Regions from separate parts of the Brevibacillus sp. MS2.2 genome, predicted to be linked through region 1. Evidence: riboswitches for the same ligand, from Rfam matches in the RefSeq annotation. Region 1 holds a riboswitch; each other region holds the start of a gene.
What was found. Region 1 has a riboswitch for cobalamin ahead of HP568_RS07610 (ABC transporter substrate-binding protein). Riboswitches for the same ligand answer to the same signal wherever they lie in the genome.
Positions count from the first base shown of each region.

Region 2: it holds a riboswitch for cobalamin, as region 1 does, so the genes downstream of both, nrdI (class Ib ribonucleoside-diphosphate reductase assembly flavoprotein NrdI) here and HP568_RS07610 (ABC transporter substrate-binding protein) in region 1, are expected to answer to the same signal.
Region 3: it holds a riboswitch for cobalamin, as region 1 does, so the genes downstream of both, HP568_RS09585 (ABC transporter substrate-binding protein) here and HP568_RS07610 (ABC transporter substrate-binding protein) in region 1, are expected to answer to the same signal.

Region 1 covers NZ_JABSUZ010000006.1:141,948-147,500, forward strand. Annotated here, with positions in the region: gene HP568_RS07595 (ABC transporter permease) at 1-835, shown strand, start outside; gene HP568_RS07600 (alpha/beta fold hydrolase) at 897-1,667, opposite strand; gene HP568_RS07605 (M24 family metallopeptidase) at 1,792-2,886, shown strand; cobalamin riboswitch at 2,900-3,099, shown strand; gene HP568_RS07610 (ABC transporter substrate-binding protein) at 3,270-4,289, shown strand; gene HP568_RS07615 (FecCD family ABC transporter permease) at 4,314-5,372, shown strand; gene HP568_RS07620 (ABC transporter ATP-binding protein) at 5,369-5,553, shown strand, end outside.
Region 2 covers NZ_JABSUZ010000003.1:133,913-139,465, forward strand. Annotated here, with positions in the region: gene nrdF (class 1b ribonucleoside-diphosphate reductase subunit beta) at 1-251, opposite strand, end outside; gene nrdE (class 1b ribonucleoside-diphosphate reductase subunit alpha) at 307-2,391, opposite strand; gene nrdI (class Ib ribonucleoside-diphosphate reductase assembly flavoprotein NrdI) at 2,378-2,737, opposite strand; cobalamin riboswitch at 2,899-3,098, opposite strand; gene HP568_RS03685 (alpha/beta hydrolase) at 3,269-4,090, shown strand; gene HP568_RS03690 (ACT domain-containing protein) at 4,124-4,636, opposite strand; gene HP568_RS03695 (hypothetical protein) at 4,676-5,005, opposite strand; gene mnmA (tRNA 2-thiouridine(34) synthase MnmA) at 5,028-5,553, opposite strand, start outside.
Region 3 covers NZ_JABSUZ010000008.1:87,311-92,863, reverse strand. Annotated here, with positions in the region: gene HP568_RS09600 (MerR family transcriptional regulator) at 1-527, shown strand, start outside; gene HP568_RS09595 (pyridoxamine 5'-phosphate oxidase family protein) at 577-1,155, opposite strand; gene HP568_RS09590 (MBL fold metallo-hydrolase) at 1,324-2,268, shown strand; cobalamin riboswitch at 2,420-2,569, shown strand; gene HP568_RS09585 (ABC transporter substrate-binding protein) at 2,726-3,721, shown strand; gene HP568_RS09580 (FecCD family ABC transporter permease) at 3,723-4,760, shown strand; gene HP568_RS09575 (heme ABC transporter ATP-binding protein) at 4,769-5,545, shown strand.

The sequences.
Region 1 (5,553 bases):
TCCTTGGAAGGATGCATGGAGGACGCTACGAAAAAACAAGCTGGCGCTGGTGGGCTTCGGGATTATTTTGTTTTTCATTGTTGTGGCGGTATTAGCTCCATGGATTGCGCCGTATCCGTACGACGAAGGCAAGCTAGTAATGAAAAACAAACCACCTTCCGAAGAGCATTGGTTTGGAACAGATTACAATGGTCGTGATGTGTTTAGTCGCGTTATTTATGGGGCACAAATCTCCTTGTGGGTAGGGACGTTCTCTGTCATTGGCTCCGTTCTCGCAGGGACCTTGCTCGGTCTTGTGGCAGGATATTATGGCAGATGGATTGATACAATCATTTCGCGTCTCTTTGATATTATGCTTGCGTTTCCAAGTATTCTTTTGGCAATCGCTGTCGTTGCCATCTTGGGGCCTTCTTTGCAAAACGCCTTGATTGCGATTGCGATTATTAACATTCCGACATTTGGACGCTTGGTGCGCGCCCGCGTATTGAGTTTGAAGGAAGAAGAATTCGTCATGGCCGCACGGGCAATCGGGATGAAAAATTCCCGGATTATCATGCAGCATATTTTGCCGAACAGCCTCGCACCAATCATTGTGACAGGGACGATGGGGATCGCCACAGCGATAATCGAAGCAGCAGCACTTGGCTTTCTCGGACTGGGAGCACAAGCGCCAGAACCGGAATGGGGAAAAATGCTCGCTGATTCACGTCAGTACATTCAGAAAGCACCATGGACTGTTATTTTTCCAGGGCTCTCTATCATGCTGACAGTTCTCGGCTTTAACTTAATTGGGGACGGTTTGCGCGATGCACTCGACCCGCGGATGAAGAGCTAGTTAAATTGTAAAAAGACAGAAGGAGCTGGAGTTGCCCGTCCTTCTGTCTTTTTCTTTATCCTTAACCTTTTTCCATGAAGGTGCGGCACAACTGATTGAAAACAGGAGCAGCTTTCGTGATGACTTGATGCTTCACGTTAGGGATCATCTCGAGTTTTACTTTTGGTAATTTCATGGTAAGCATTTGCGCATAATGGTGTATCCGTTGATCTTGTTTGCCATAGGCAAGTAAAATCGGAAGCTGGATGTTGCCCAGACGCTCCGTACACTGATAACGATGTCCCGCAGCGTAAAGGTACTTTAAGCTGTTGGGATCTGTTTTGGAGGCGTGGGCCGTCCATTTCTCCCGCATTTCTGGGTCATCGACATGGGAGGAAGCAATTGAACGGGCAAGAAGAGGAACGCCGTGAAGCATCGACAACGCCTGGGCCATCCAAAATCGTCCATGCAAATACAGGTCATTCACTTCGGAAAAACCACTCGCGAGTATTCCGCCTTGTACATGATCAGGATAGCGAAGACAGTATTCAAGGGCGATAGAAGCACCTTGGGAGTACCCCAAAATAAAGGGACGTTCAATGCCGAGTGACCCGACAAGTTTATGGAGCCGTTCTGTCAGCTCCCCAATGGAAAAGGGCTTCTCCATCGGTGAACTGTCGCCATGGCCGGGCAGATCAGGGACAATGAGCTGATATGTATCTGCGAGTGTTTGCTGATAAACAAAATTGATGGAGCCGATGCATGGTGCATGAATACACAATAGCGGCTGGCCTTTCCCTGATATGTGAAAAGCAAACTGCTTGCCATCCTGATGGACGAGTATTTGTTCCATTTTCGTTTTCACCCCACCCTTAGGTTGTCCGATACGAAGTAGATTTTTCAATTGAAGTCTTCTTTTTTTGATGGGGAAGTGGTATTCTCGCAATAGAATAATTGGTGAAAGCAGGGTGAAGAAGTTGTTTCAAGAGCGCATTTCGAAGCTCCACACGTTTTTGACAGAGCAAGAGCTGAACGCGGTGTTGATTACCTCTCCCAAGCACGTCTACTATTTGACCGGATTTTTTACAGACCCGCATGAACGTTTTATGGGTCTCGTTATTCCTGCGGAGGGAAAACCTTCTTTAATAGTACCTGCTCTTGATCGTGAGGCAGCGGCAGAGGCTTCGTTCGTTCAAGATATCCATACACATACGGATATCCAAAACCCGTATGAAATCCTCAAGCAAGTGTTGCCAGCGAATTTGACGAAGCTGGGTATTGAGAAAAGTCATATGACTGTCGAGCGCTATGAAGCACTTGGACAGGTTGTTCTGGCGTCGAGCTATGTGGATGTGGAAGAGCCACTGCGTGAAATGCGTTTGATCAAATCGGTGGATGAAGTGGAGCGTTTGAAGCACGCTGTTCAGTTGGTCGAGGAGTCCTTGCGGGAGACCCTGAAAAAAGTCAAGACAGGCATGACCGAGACAGAAATCGTAGCTGAGCTGGAATTCCAGATGAAGCGCTTGGGTGCCGAAGGTCCGTCCTTTACGTCCATGGTATTGGCAGGGGAGAAGTCGGCACTGCCACACGGGAAACCAGGAACGCGCCAGGTGCAAGAAGGCGACTTGCTTTTGTTTGATATCGGGGTAGCAGCCAACGGATATGTATCCGATATTACCCGTACCTTTGCTGTAGGCGAGATCAGTGCTCAGCTTCAAGAAATTTACGAGACAGTATTGACTGCCAACGAAGCGGCCATTGCTGAGATTCGTCCGGGTGTGACTTTTGCGCATTTGGATAAAACCGCTCGCGATGTCATCACCGCAAAAGGCTACGGAGAATACTTCATGCACCGTCTTGGGCATGGACTTGGGATGGATGTACATGAATATCCATCTGTTCACAGCCAGAACCAAGAAGTGCTTCGTCCAGGAATGGTCTTTACGATCGAGCCAGGCATCTATCTGCCAGGTGTAGGCGGAGTGCGGATTGAAGACGATGTATTGGTTACGGAAACGGGCGTTGAAATTCTCACGCAGTTCCCGAAAAAACTGACTACTATTAATGAATGAATAAATCGTAAAAATTGAATACGTATCGAATGGTGCTAGATGGCATATGCCGTCAGCTTAAAAGGGAAGTCCGGTGAGAAACCGGCGCGGTCCCGCCACTGTAACGAGGAGCAACTAGCGAATAGCCACTGTTTTTTGCGAGACAAAAAATGGGAAGGTAGCTGGGGGTGTTGATTCGTAAGCCAGGAGACCTGCCATGCGAGCATATACAATCGACCCACGAGGATGGGGCAGATGTGGAAGCAGTCTATGAACGGGCGCCTTTGCGCCTGCTTATCGCTATATCTACGTTTGTCATGCACCTCCCGATTGAAATGGGGGGTGCTTTTTTTGTGGAGGATTTGGTTCAACCCATCATATATATACAGAAAAGGGGATGACAGATGTTTAAGGCATACAAAACACATGCAGTAATGAAAGGACTAGCTTTCGGTATCATGACAGCTGCCATGCTTTTGGTTTCGGCATGCGGCTCCTCTACGACAACACAGGCTCCAGCCAAAACAGAACAAACGGCTACTCCAGCAGCAGAGGGCAAGCCAGTAACACTAACCAATAATGGCATCGAAATGACCTATCCAACAGCACCTGAGCGTGCCGTGACATTGAACCAACACGTCACCGAAATCATGCTGGCACTGGGCCTGGCTGATAAAATGGTCGGAACCGCTTACCTAGACGATGAAATCCTTCCAGAGCTCAAAGCAGATTACGACAAGATTCCGGTACTGTCTGATAAGTATCCAACGAAAGAAGTGCTGCTGGCAGCCAACCCAGACTTCGTGTACGCTGGATGGAAAAGCGGATTCGGCGAAAAGGGCGTAGGATCGATGCAGGACTTGGAAAAGGTCGGCATCAAATCGTATCTGCAAGCATCATCTAGCATGCCTGGCCCGACTATCGACGATGTGTTTGCAGACATTACGAATATTGGACGCATTTTCCATGTGGAAGACAAAGCCAATGATTTGATCAATAAAATGAAGAGTGAAATGGACCAAACGCTTAGTAAAATTGGCAAGGTGGACGAGCCACTTAACGTGTTCGTGTACGACAACGGGGAAGATAAACCATTCACAGCAGCAAACAACTACATGACGTCCTTAATCAAAACTGCTGGCGGTAAGAACATTTTTGATGACATTCAAAAGGGTTGGGCAGAGGTCAGTTGGGAACAAGTAGTGAGTCGCAATCCAGACGTGATTATTATCGTTGACTACGGTGATAGAACCGTCGAGCAAAAACGTAATTTCCTTTTGACCAAAAAAGAACTGGCGGATATCCCGGCAATTAAAAATCAACGACTAATGGTATTGCCATTGTCTGCGGCTTCTGAAGGCGTTCGAGCACCGATTGCGCTGAAAATTTTGGCGGAAGGACTCTACCCGGATAAATTTAAATAGAGTACGACCCTTTTAAGGGAGGGAATAGCACTGCAACAGATCAAGTTACCTTATATCATCATTACTCTACTGGTCGGACTCTTCCTCTCCATTACGTTTGCAGTTACCTTGGGTTCAGTGGAGATTAAGCCGACAACGGTATGGAAAATCGCCTTATCAAAAATTCCGATGTTGAACCAATGGATTGAGGTGGATTGGTCCAAAGGGGAGCAAACGATTATTTGGGATATACGCTTTCCACGTGTTCTCTTGGGGGCGATCGTCGGCGCAGGTCTGTCTGTCGTGGGAGTAGCCATCCAGTCGTTGGTTCGCAACTCCCTGGCTGACCCGTATGTATTAGGCGTATCTTCAGGTGCTTCGGTTGGCGCTACCTCGGTGATTATATTCGGAGCATTCAGCATGTACGGGCAGTATGCACTATCCTTTGGCGCTTTTACAGGCTCCCTTGTGTCAATCATTCTCATTTTTACGCTATCCCGTATTGGAGGACAAAACTCGACGGTACGCCTGCTCATGGCTGGAATTGCGATATCTGCAATCTTGTCGGCCATTACCAGTCTCCTTGTTTTTTCAGCACCGAATGAGCATGGAATTGGGACAGTCCTGTTTTGGTTAAGTGGTAGTCTGGCTGGGGGGAAATGGGAGTACCTGACGATCCCGACATTGATTGTCGTCATCTGCCTCATCGTCTTAATGGCCCAATACCGCTCGCTCAATGCGATGCTAATGGGCGAGGAGTCAGCAGGGACATTGGGGGTTAATACGGTGCAATTCCGCAAGCTTCTCCTGGTGATCACGGCACTACTCACGGGGGTGATTGTGTCCATTGCGGGATCAATCGGTTTTGTCGGATTAATGATGCCCCACATCGTCCGTGTGATGGTCGGATCAGATCACAGACGTGTCCTGCCTGTCAGCGCATTGTTTGGCGCGATATTTCTAATTTGGGTCGATGTAGTCGCCAGACTTGCATTTGCACCGGAAGAACTGCCGATTGGTATTTTGACAGCGCTGTGTGGAGGTCCATTCTTTATCTGGTTGATGTTGCGGAGTTCTTATTCCTTTGGAGGTAGCGGACGATGAATTTGTTGGTTGAGAATATATCGGTCGAACTGGAGAAAAAGGGAATCCTTCGCCATGTTAGTCTGGAGGTGCGGTCCGGAGAGTTTGTGGGACTGATCGGGCCGAATGGCAGCGGAAAATCCACGTTGCTAAAAAGCATTTATCGCGTATTGAAGCCACGTTCGGGATGGATCTCGCTTGA
Region 2 (5,553 bases), on a different contig from region 1:
GCTTTTCTTTGCAGTCCATCGACATGCTCCATGATCTTCGGCATCCCTACTCCACCCTGAACTGTATCCAGCAAGGTGAGACCGCCCAATACTTTTTTATACGTGTCGCGTTCAGTCGCACTGAGCTCCATCCAGGACATTTTGTCATCTGACAGCGGAATCTCATCATCCGTCCAGAACTGCATGATGTTTTGATTCCAAAACGTCATCGTAAAATCGTCGTCCGGCCTGTTCCAATTGACTGCTTTCATATGGCGTTCCTCTTCTCTTTGTGCTTGATGCTTATCCATTTATAAATCGAGTTCACTAAACAGCGCAGCTAATGCACTCTTCTACAGTCAAATGCTTCGTACGTGTATAGTAGAGTGACTTCAGACCTTTTTTCGCTGCGTAAATGTAATAGCGAGCCAGTTCTCTGGTTGAAATATTGCTGTTCACGTGCAGCACAGTCGATATTCCTTGGTCGATGTGCTCTTGAATTTCGGCAATCAAATCAATTACTTTGAATTGATCGATCACATACGCCGATTTGTAGTAAAAATAGTTTTCCTGCGACAAGTACGGCATCGGGTAATACGTCGTCGAGTTGGCATACGTTCTCGTTTCGATATGCTCGACGATTGGCATCACGCTAGAAGTCGCATTCTGAATGTAGGAAATGCTCTGTGTCGGTGCAATCGCCAAACGGTACGCATGGTAAACGCCATGCTTTTGCACCTTTTGCTGTAGGTCAGCCCAATCCTTTTGTGTCGGAATGTGCATTCCTTCGAAGAGAAGCTTTGCTTTTTCCGTCCGCGGACTGTAATCGTTCGTTACGTACTTGTTAAAATAAGTACCTTTTGCATATTCCGATTGTTCAAAGCCCAAGAAGGTCTTACCTGTTTCCTTGGCAATTTCCATGCTTTTTTCCAAGGAGTAGAAGTTCATCATCATGAAAAACGTACGAGCGAAATCCTTCGCTTCTTCACTCTCGTAAGCGATTTTGTTCTTTGCCAGATAACCGTTCAGGTTCATCGCACCAAGCCCTACGGAGTGCAGCTCGCGGTTTGCCTTTTGAACGCCTGGAGCGTTTTCTACACGCGTCATGTCACTGACGGCAGTAATGGCTTCGATTCCTTCGTGGACGGATTCACGGATCATTTTGCGTTCCATCACGTTGACGATATTGAGCGATGCCAGATTGCAGCTAATATCGCGACGGATGATATCCATCTCGCCGTAATTGGTGATCGTCGAAGTCTCTTGTAGCTGGAAGATTTCCGTGCACAGGTTGGACATTTTCACCGAACCAAGATCTTTCAGCGCATGGTTGTTGTTCGCATTCGTCTTGTTCATGATGTACGGATAGCCTGATTCCATTTGGATCATCGCGATTTTGGTCAACATCTCGCGTGCGCTCATCACAGTCTTTTTCTTGATGCGATCGTTTGCCAAGAGCTCCTCGTACATATCATCGAGGTCCATATCATCCAGATGCACGCCGTATTCTTTGTACACGGAGAACGGAGCAAACACAGTCAATGGCTTGTTTTCCTCAGCCAGCTTGTAGAACACATTTGGTACGATCAGGCCGATGGACAACGTTTTGATGCGTGCTTTTTCATCTGCATTGATCTTTTTGCAATCAAGAAACTCGTTGATATCCCAGCCGAAGATGTTATAGTACGCTGCTCCTGAGCCTTTGCGTTGCCCCATTTGATCCGCGTAGGAAAACGCATCCTCCAACAGCTTGAGAACGGGCATGACACCTTTTGCTGCGCCCTCGACGCCTTTGATCGGCTCTCCCCGTCCGCGAAGCTTGGACAGGTTCACGGCTACACCGCCGCCAATTTTGGATAGCTGCATACAAGTTCCCAAAATAAAGTTGATGGAGTTCAGTGAATCATCCATTTCGAGCAAGAAGCAGGAGACCATTTCTCCACGGCGGCTTTTGCCTGCGTTCAGGAAGGTTGGTGTCGCTGGCTGCAAGCGTTGATCCATCATGGATACTGTTAAACGCTTGGCGAGCTCAAAGTCACCTTGTCCAAGGGACAGTGCCACAACGGCCACCCGGTCTGGATACTGCTCCAAGTACATCGATTTATCGTTCGTTTTCAAGGCGTAATCTTTATAAAATTTGGAGATAGCCATGTACGAAGCAAATTGAAAATCAGCATCATAAGCCAAACGGAAAACTTCATCGACCTGCTCAACAGTGTATGTTTCATAGACGTTTTCATAGAAGTCATTCTCGATCAAATAGTCCATGCGTTCTTTGACACTGCCAAAAGTCATCGTGTTGGACTGCACTTCTTCCATGAAGACCGCAACCGCTTCCCGATCCTTTTCCAGTTGATAAAATCCGTCATTGCCACGCTGCATCAGTTCGTTGTTCAATTCAATATGCCGCAATTGCTGCCACCCCACTCGTAAATTGTTCCACGTCACGGCCGGTACCGGACAGTTCAAATTTAGAAATCACCGGAACGCCGTATTGGCTCGCGATCGTATCCGCGCTTTTGGCAAAGCTGGTTCCCCAGTTGCGGTTGCCGCTGGCAGATACTCCGCGCAGATGGACATGATTTCGCTTCAGGAACGTCGCCACCTTCTCCGGCACTTGTCCGAATCCCGTCGTGTATGTGATCAAAATGAATGGCTCGTCCAGCACCATATCTTGATCAATTTCCACATGTGGCAAATTAATTTTGTTGACGAATCTTCGGACGTTTCCTGTTTTTGAATCATAAGCGATTAGCATGTCCCTCATCCTATCCTGCATTTTTTACTCTGTATGTATGTTATTTAGCCAAAGTAAAAGCGCATCCGACGTTTACATGCCGAATGCGCGTGATGACTTCCATCTAGCAATTCGCCAATGCGAATTGAGCGCTCGAACACTTCCCTATCTCCCGTAGGTTAAACAGTGCAAGCGGTTAGGCAGGTCTCCTGGCTTTTGGATCATCGCTCCATTCTCACCTTCCCGATCGTTCATGATCAGTGGCATTCTTTCGCAAATGGAACTCTCTCATTACAGTGGCGGGACCGCGTCGGATTCTCACCGACTTCCCTATTAAGTCTACCAAATCTGGCTGGCAAACACCTTACCGCATCAATATGTAGTTGGCAAAACTTACTTTACCTCAATATATCGTAGGAGTCAAGCTCAGTATGCGCTCTTTTCGAAAACTAACTATTCTCCTTTTTCGGCTATTGCTAATCTCTGGTTCTCGTTCATATAATAGATTTTGTGCGTGTTGGTTAGCCATGGAAAGATTGGAGAGTAGCCCTCATGAAAAGCACCGACTATCAACCTGTCGTCATTCCTCGTTCTTACAGTAAAAGCATGACTTATCAAGAGCGGGACTATCATATTTTCGTAAGTGTTCCTGCCGATCCCCCTCCGGAATCAGGCTTTCCCGTCATATATTTGCTAGATGGCAACTCTGTTTTTGCCACCATGACCGAAGCGATACGGATACAATCACGTGGCCCTGAACGAACTGGCGTGTATCCTGCTATCGTCGTCGGGATTGGGTATCCAACGGACGATCCGTACCATCCTGCCCGTTTCTTTGATTACACCTATGAAGTTCCCGCCTCAGAGCTTCCTGGCAACCCAAAAGGAGCCGCCTGGCCTCAGATGGGGGGAGCAGAGCAGTTCCTCACCTTTTTGGAGGAGCAGCTCAAGCCTAGCATCGAAAATGACTTCCCCATCGATCGGACGCAGCAAGCGATTTTTGGACATTCGCTAGGGGGCTTGTTTGTCTTGCATGTACTTTTGTCGAGACCACACGCTTTTCAGCGGTATATCGCTGGAAGTCCCTCGATCCACTGGAATGAGAGTGTCCTGCTTGCGAAGGAGAGCCAATTGCCGAGCCTGCTGACAGATGACCTCGACGTCCATGCGCTCCTCACCATTGGAGAGCTGGAAAACGATGGCCGGTTCTTGGTCAAAGAAAAATCCCTGGCGATGGTCGAACGATTAGCCTCCATGGGCAAAGGTCAAATCAAAGCTTCCTTCCAAGAATTTGTTGCCGAAAATCATTCGTCCGTTTTGCCAGTCTTGGTTAGCCAAGGACTCAAATTCGCTACGAAAAAAACTGCCCGCTAAAAAAACGGGCAGTTTTTGTTTATCATGATTCGCTTACTGTAGAGATAACACTTTGGTGATTTGGGGCAGCTCTTCGATGGCAGCTACAATCGTCGGTGTAATCTCTTCGTCGGTCACAGAGATAAGCAGGGCATTCTTCCCTTTTTGCTCGCGCGATACATTCAACTTGGAAACATTGATTTGATATTCAGCCAGTTTTCGTGAGACGTCATAAATCACGCCTGGATAATCGATATGGTGAACCAACAACCCATGGGCCCCTGGAGGTATGCGACACGCGCAGTAATTGATTTCACTGATGTACACTTCTCTCCAATCTTGCGCGAAGGTGTACTTGTTCGCCCCTACCCGCAAAACCGCCAAATGATTCGCATATTCGCCGGAGCTATGTTGGACAGGTACCTTCGTACCGAGTCCTTCCACTAACAGCGTTGCGATTTCCTCTTTATTTTCATGAGCAAGAATACTTAATTGTGCACTCGCTAACTCTGGCTCGAGTCTTCGAATCAGTTCAGCCAGCTCACGCAGTCCAGCATGTTGGGTCATGTGATGCCTTCACTCTCCCAGTCAGGTTTATCCTTGTTTTCACGGCAGAATCCATGCTTCCGGCTCTTTCTTGATGGAGGATTCATTATCAGCACGATACCAAGCCGTCAACGTTTGCCCATCTTTCGTATAATAGATGCGGTAGATGGTATTGCCTTTTCCGCTGTTAGTAAAAGGACTTTCTTCCAGCGGAACCGCTGTCACTCCACCCGAGGTAACAACCCCGCCGTTCTCCTTGATGACGTTTTGGATCGTCGCCATATGCTCTTTCCCCAAGGAGGCCATCCCGAAATAAGAGATGATCGCCAAGAGAACCGCTCCCGCCAAAAACGAAACGATAATCACTTTTGATTTTTTCGCAGCATCCACCGAGTGCTTCCCCCGTCTTATCTTAGTTCTCTTTATCGACTAAGCGTACCTTGTCAATCGTACCGCCACCCAAGCATACTTCCCCATCGTAGAAGACGACAGCTTGACCAGGTGTCACTGCTTTTTGCGGCTGATCAAATACAACTTCTACGGTACCATCCTCCAGTGGGTGAACGGTTACTCCCTGATCCGGCTGGCGATAACGGAATTTCGCTGTACAAGTAAACGTTTCGGAAGGCTTCTTGTCACTCACCCAGCTCACGTTGGTCGCCAAGAGACTCTTCGAGTACAAACGGATATGATCAGAGCCTTCACCGACGATCAGGACATTCCGCTCCAGATCTTTGTCTACAACAAACCAAGGCTGTCCGCTCGTGCCATGACCTCCGCCAATACCCAAGCCTTGTCGTTGACCCAGTGTATAGTACATCAGCCCGTCGTGCGTACCGATGACTGCTCCATCTACGGTCTCGATATTTCCTTGTTTGGCAGGCAAATAGTTTTGCAAAAACTCGCGGAAGTTGCGCTCACCAATAAAGCAGATCCCT
Region 3 (5,553 bases), on a different contig from region 1:
GGGCACTGCGGGAGCACCGCGAGAAGCTCCTGGAAAGGCGAGCGCAATTGGATGCGTTAATCGCCAATGTCGATTTGACATTAGCACAAAGAGAGGGGACCAAAACGATGAGTGACAAACAAAAATTTGAAGGCTTCAAGCAAAAAATGATTGATGAGAATGAAGATAAGTACGGGGCAGAAATTCGAGCAAAATACGGAAATGACCAAATTGAAAAATCGAATCAGAAGGTCAAAGGCATGACAGAAGAACAGTATGCCGCGCTGGAGAAATTGAACGCAGAGCTGCATGAAACGTTGGCGCAGGCTTTTTCGACAGGTGATCCTGCTCATGAATTGTCGCAAAAAGCGGCTGATCTGCACCGTCAATGGCTGAGCTTTTATTGGGACAGCTACAGTAAGGAAGCGCACGCAGGGGTGGCCCAGATGTATGTTGATGACCCTCGCTTTACCGCTTACTATGACAAGGAGCAGCCAGGTGTTGCCGAGTTTCTCCGCGATGCAGTGGCCATTTATACCAGCAAGTAAGGTTCAAAAAAAGAAGCTGCGAGCAAGGCAGCTTCTTTGCGTTTTACGCTTAGTTATCCCCACCTGCTGCGGGAAAAAGCTTTTGTCCCAAGGGTGTTGGCAATCCATCCATGCTTACTATGTTGTATTCCTTTTGATAATCAAGCAGCTCCTGCTCGTCTTTAGCCAAAGTCCATTTCTGAAGGGTTTCGCGTTCTTTTGAATAGGAATAGAAGGGGATAGCCCAGCCGCAAGAAGTCTTTACTTCCTGTATGTTTACGGTAATGATTTGACGAGCACCAGGCAGAAGCGGGAAATCATTTACGAGCTCATCCCACCGAGGTGTATCTGGGAGAATAACCGTTCCTTTGCCGAATAGGCGCATGATGAGAGGGGGGCCTTCAAATGCACAGAACATGATCGTAATCCTGCCATTTTCCTGTAGATGTGCACTGGTTTCGTTTCCACTTCCAGTCAGGTCTAAATAGGCGACCTCATTAGGGGATATTATGCGAAAAGAATCGTATCCTTTCGGTGAAAGATTCACGTGACCATCTTTGTCCATAGGAGCAGAGGCAACAAAGAACATCCGTTGCTTCTTGATAAACTTCTCATGCTCAGGTCGTAACTCAGAAAAAAGCTGACCCATTTTGCACCCCTCCAGATAATGGAATTGTTTTTGCTGCCCTCATCATACGATAAAAATATGAAGATTTTGTGTTGTTTATCTCCAATGCGTCCAAAATAGATGGTAAAGTGTAAATATTCCTACAACAAAATGGCATCTCGAGACTTTTTGAAAAGGAGGAGTATTTACATGCAATCATCACAGCCAATCGACTTAGGGGAACGCATCCATTTAATAGACGGTTTCGATATGGGCTGGGCGGAACGTACGGGGACGTATGTGATCGCGGAAGAGGAGCTTACATTGGTAGAAACAGGGCCAAGCCCCTCTGTCCCATACATCAAGGCTGGTCTCGCCAAGCTCGGTTATACGCCGGAACAAGTAAAATACATCATCGTGACGCACATTCACCTGGATCATGCAGGAGGAGTAGGACTGTTTCTGAAGGATTGTCCGAATGCAAAGGTCGTTGTCCACCCGAAAGGTGCACGTCATCTCATAGATCCGAGCCGACTGATCGCAGGCGCGAGAGCCGTGTATCATGATGATTTTGATCGATTGTTTGATCCGATTGAGGCAGTTTTCGAGGAGCGGATTTTGATTCGCGGGGACGGAGATACACTCAAGATCGGACGGAATTGCACATTGGAGTTTCTGGATTCCCCAGGTCACGCCAATCATCACTTCAGCATCTACGATCCCGTAAGCCGCGGCATGTTCACAGGTGATACCGCAGGTGTACTCTATCCACAGCTTAAAAAGGATGGTATTCACCTCGTGCTGCCATCTACTTCGCCGAATCAGTTTGACCCGGATGCCATGTTAGCGTCTTTAAGCCGTTTTGAAGCGAGCAAGTTGAGTCGGATTTACTTTGGTCATTTTGGGATGTCAGAGCAGGTAGACGACGTGTACCGCCAAATTCGTGAGTGGCTCCCCATATTTGTGGCGGAAGGAGAATCAACGCTTGCTGCTGGTCAAACTTATGACGAGCTGTCTCGTAAGTTAGTTGAACGAGTCTCGGATCATCTACAGTCACAAGGCATTAATGAGGACCACGAAGTTTTCGAGGTACTCAAGCTCGATTTGCAAGTATGCTCCATGGGCATTCTGGATTATTTGCACAAACGAGGGTAATAGCCTGCCAAAAGCTTTACATTTGCCTGAACCTTTTGTTCAGGCATTTTTCATTTTTAGCAGGCAAGAAAGTACTGCCTTATGTGTTTGTCATTCTTTTTTCATCCAAGGAATGCTATGATGTAGGATGAGTCATGAACTGTGACAATTTCAAACGTAACAGCAAATAGGTGCCTCGTCTTTCTAACAAAAAGATCGGGTGAAAAGGGAAGTCGGTGAAAATCCGACGCGGTCCCGCCACTGTAAATCGGCTCGTTCCTCAGCCGTAAGCCAGGAGACCTGCCTGTTTGTTTTCGTGCCTGTTGCCTTCGCGGAAAGGATCGGCCTATTTCAGGAAGCAGACCATCCTGTCTGTTTGCCCAAAGGTGCCGACCCTTTTGATTTCCGAATGGAAGCAAGGGTCGCTTTTTTATTGGAAATAACAGTCGATTTGACATGCAGAAAGGAAGTTCTACATATGAAACGTTCATTGCGATTCATGATCCCCCTGCTAGTTGCGGCGAGCCTTGCAGGTTGTGCGGGTAACGATAACAGCCAGCCAGCACCAGGAGGACAAACAAGCGCACCGCAGCCAGCACCGCAAGAGAATGCGGCCGAGCAGTCTGCAAAACAAACAACGTATCCATTGACAGTCACGGATGCGGCAGGAAAAGAAGTAACCTTTGCAAAAGCTCCTGAGCGAATTGTCTCAACATCACCTGCCGAGACTGAGATTTTGTTCGCACTAGGCTTGGAAGATCGGATCGTAGCTGTCTCAGACTATGATGATTATCCAGATGCGGCGAAGGCAAAGCCAAAAGTTGGCGGGGTCGTCAAACCAAACGAAGAAGCAATTCTCGCTCAAACGCCGGATATGATCGTTGGTGGAATTTCGATGGAGAAGCCAGTGGCTGACAAGCTCAAATCTCTCGGGATGCCAGTCTATATTAGCCATCCGACAAAGATGGATGATATCCTTAACAATGTTTTGACGATGGGAGTTATCACGAATACACAGGAACAAGCCGAAAAAGTCGTCGCGCAAATGAAGAAAGACATCGCGTACGTTCAAGAAGCAGTGAAAAATGTAAAACCGGAAGAGAAGAAAAAGGTATACCTGGAATTTTCCCCGGGCTGGACAGTCGGAAAAGGCGAATTCATGGACGAACTCATCACGCTGGCTGGAGCGACAAACATTGCTTCCGACACCGAAGGATGGAATCCGATCAGTGAAGAAAAGATTTTGCAAAACGACCCGGACGTCATTTTGTATGCGAGCGGAATTACCGATGAAAAGTCTGGCGTCAAGCTGGAGGATCTGATCGCGAATCGCAATGGCTGGGATAAAATGAAGGCGATCCGTGAAAAACAAATCTTTGGCATGGACCAAAATATTTTGTCCCGTCCTGGTCCACGTATTACACAAGGGTTGATCGAAGTAGCCAAGACGATTTACCCTGACCTGGTGAAATAAAATGAAGAAACGATTGTTCATATGGGGAGGAGTAAGCTGTTTCGTTCTTCTGGCATCAATAGTTATCAGCATCTCGATGGGGGCGGCCCAACTCCCCATTTCGCAAGTATGGCTCATCCTGCTTCATCAAATCCCGGGCTTGTCTGAGTGGATCAGCGTAACGTGGCCAGAGTCTTCTGAGCAAATTGTCATGAAGGTTCGTTTTCCACGCGTTGTATTGGCTGTCTTGATTGGGGCCTGCTTGTCACTTGCAGGAGCGGGCTTTCAGGGCGTTTTGCGCAATCCGCTCGCTGATCCGTTTACGATGGGCGTGGCATCCGGTTCTGCTGTCGGAGCAGCCTTCTTGATCCTTTTTGGTTTGCAAATCAGCTTTTTGGGTGCATGGAGCACGCCTGTCGTCGCTTTTCTTACAGGACTGCTCAGTTTATGGATCGTACTTGGACTCGCGAAAACGCAAGGAAAGCTGCAAACCGAGACCTTGATTTTGTCTGGTGTCGTGGTGCAGGCTTTTCTCGGCTCGCTCGTTTCCTTTATGGTGTCGCTATCTGACCAGACGGTGAATGAGATCGTGTTCTGGCTTATGGGCAGCCTGTCATTTCGCGGCTGGGCCTTTACATCTGTCTTGATTCCGTACTTGGTCATAGGTGGAATGGTGCTTGTGAGCTATGCGCGTTCCTTGAACCTATTTGCGTTAGGGGAGCGGCAGGCAGCGCATCTCGGCGTCCATGTGGATCGAACGAAGCTCGTGGTTCTGGTCGTCTCGACTTTCCTGACCGCAGCGGCAGTTTCTATCGCGGGAATTATCGGATTCGTTGGCCTGGTGGTACCGCATCTCGTCCGATTGCTGGTTGGTCCTGACCATCGTATTTTACTGCCCATGGCTGCGATCTTCGGTGGTATTTACGTATTGTGGGCCGACACGCTTGCCAGAATGCTGTTGAGTCCAACGGAAATCCCGCTCGGCGTCGTGACAGCATTTTTGGGAGCACCGTTTTTCGCCTATTTATTGAAGCAAAATAAACGCTTTAGGAAGAGGTAACGTAAGCGATGATCAATGTGCGTAACTTGCAAAAATCGTATCAGGATACGCCAGTTTTGCACGGCATCGATTTTTGCGTGGACAAGGGAGAATTTTTTGGCATCATCGGGCCCAATGGAAGCGGTAAATCCACTCTGCTAAAAATCATTTCAGGTGTCATTAAGCCAGATGCAGGAGACATATTGCTTCAAGAGAAAAAGCTTCATTCCTATCCACGCAAAGAGCTTGCCAAAATACTGGCTGTTTTGGAGCAAGAGGGTCTGCCGCCAGTCGGCTTTCGTGTCCGAGAGGTGTTGGAGATGGGGCGCTTTCCTTACCAAAATTGGCTGGGGGAAGAGAAGCAGGATGTCGCATCGCTCATTAATGAAATCGTACAGATACTCGGTCTTGAACATTTGGAAGAGCGCACACTGGATCAGTTGAGTGGTGGGGAAAAGCAGCGCGTAGCTTTGGGGAAGGCATTAATCCAAAGACCCCAAGTGCTGTTGCTCGATGAACCCACGACTTACCTCGATATCGGGTACCAGATTCAACTCATGGACATTGTGCGAAAATGGCAAAAGACCACGCAGGTGACAGTCGTTGCTGTGCTGCACGATCTGAATCTGGCTTCCTTATACTGCGATCGTATTTTGATGCTGCATAAAGGAAAGCAGATAAGCGTCGGCGCACCCAAAGACATCTTGCAAAGTGACAGAATCGAGGCTGTATACGGAACCAGACCGATTGTCATGGAACATCCTGTTCATCATTTGCCGCAAATTATTTTGCAATCGCAAGTATAAGAGGTTGT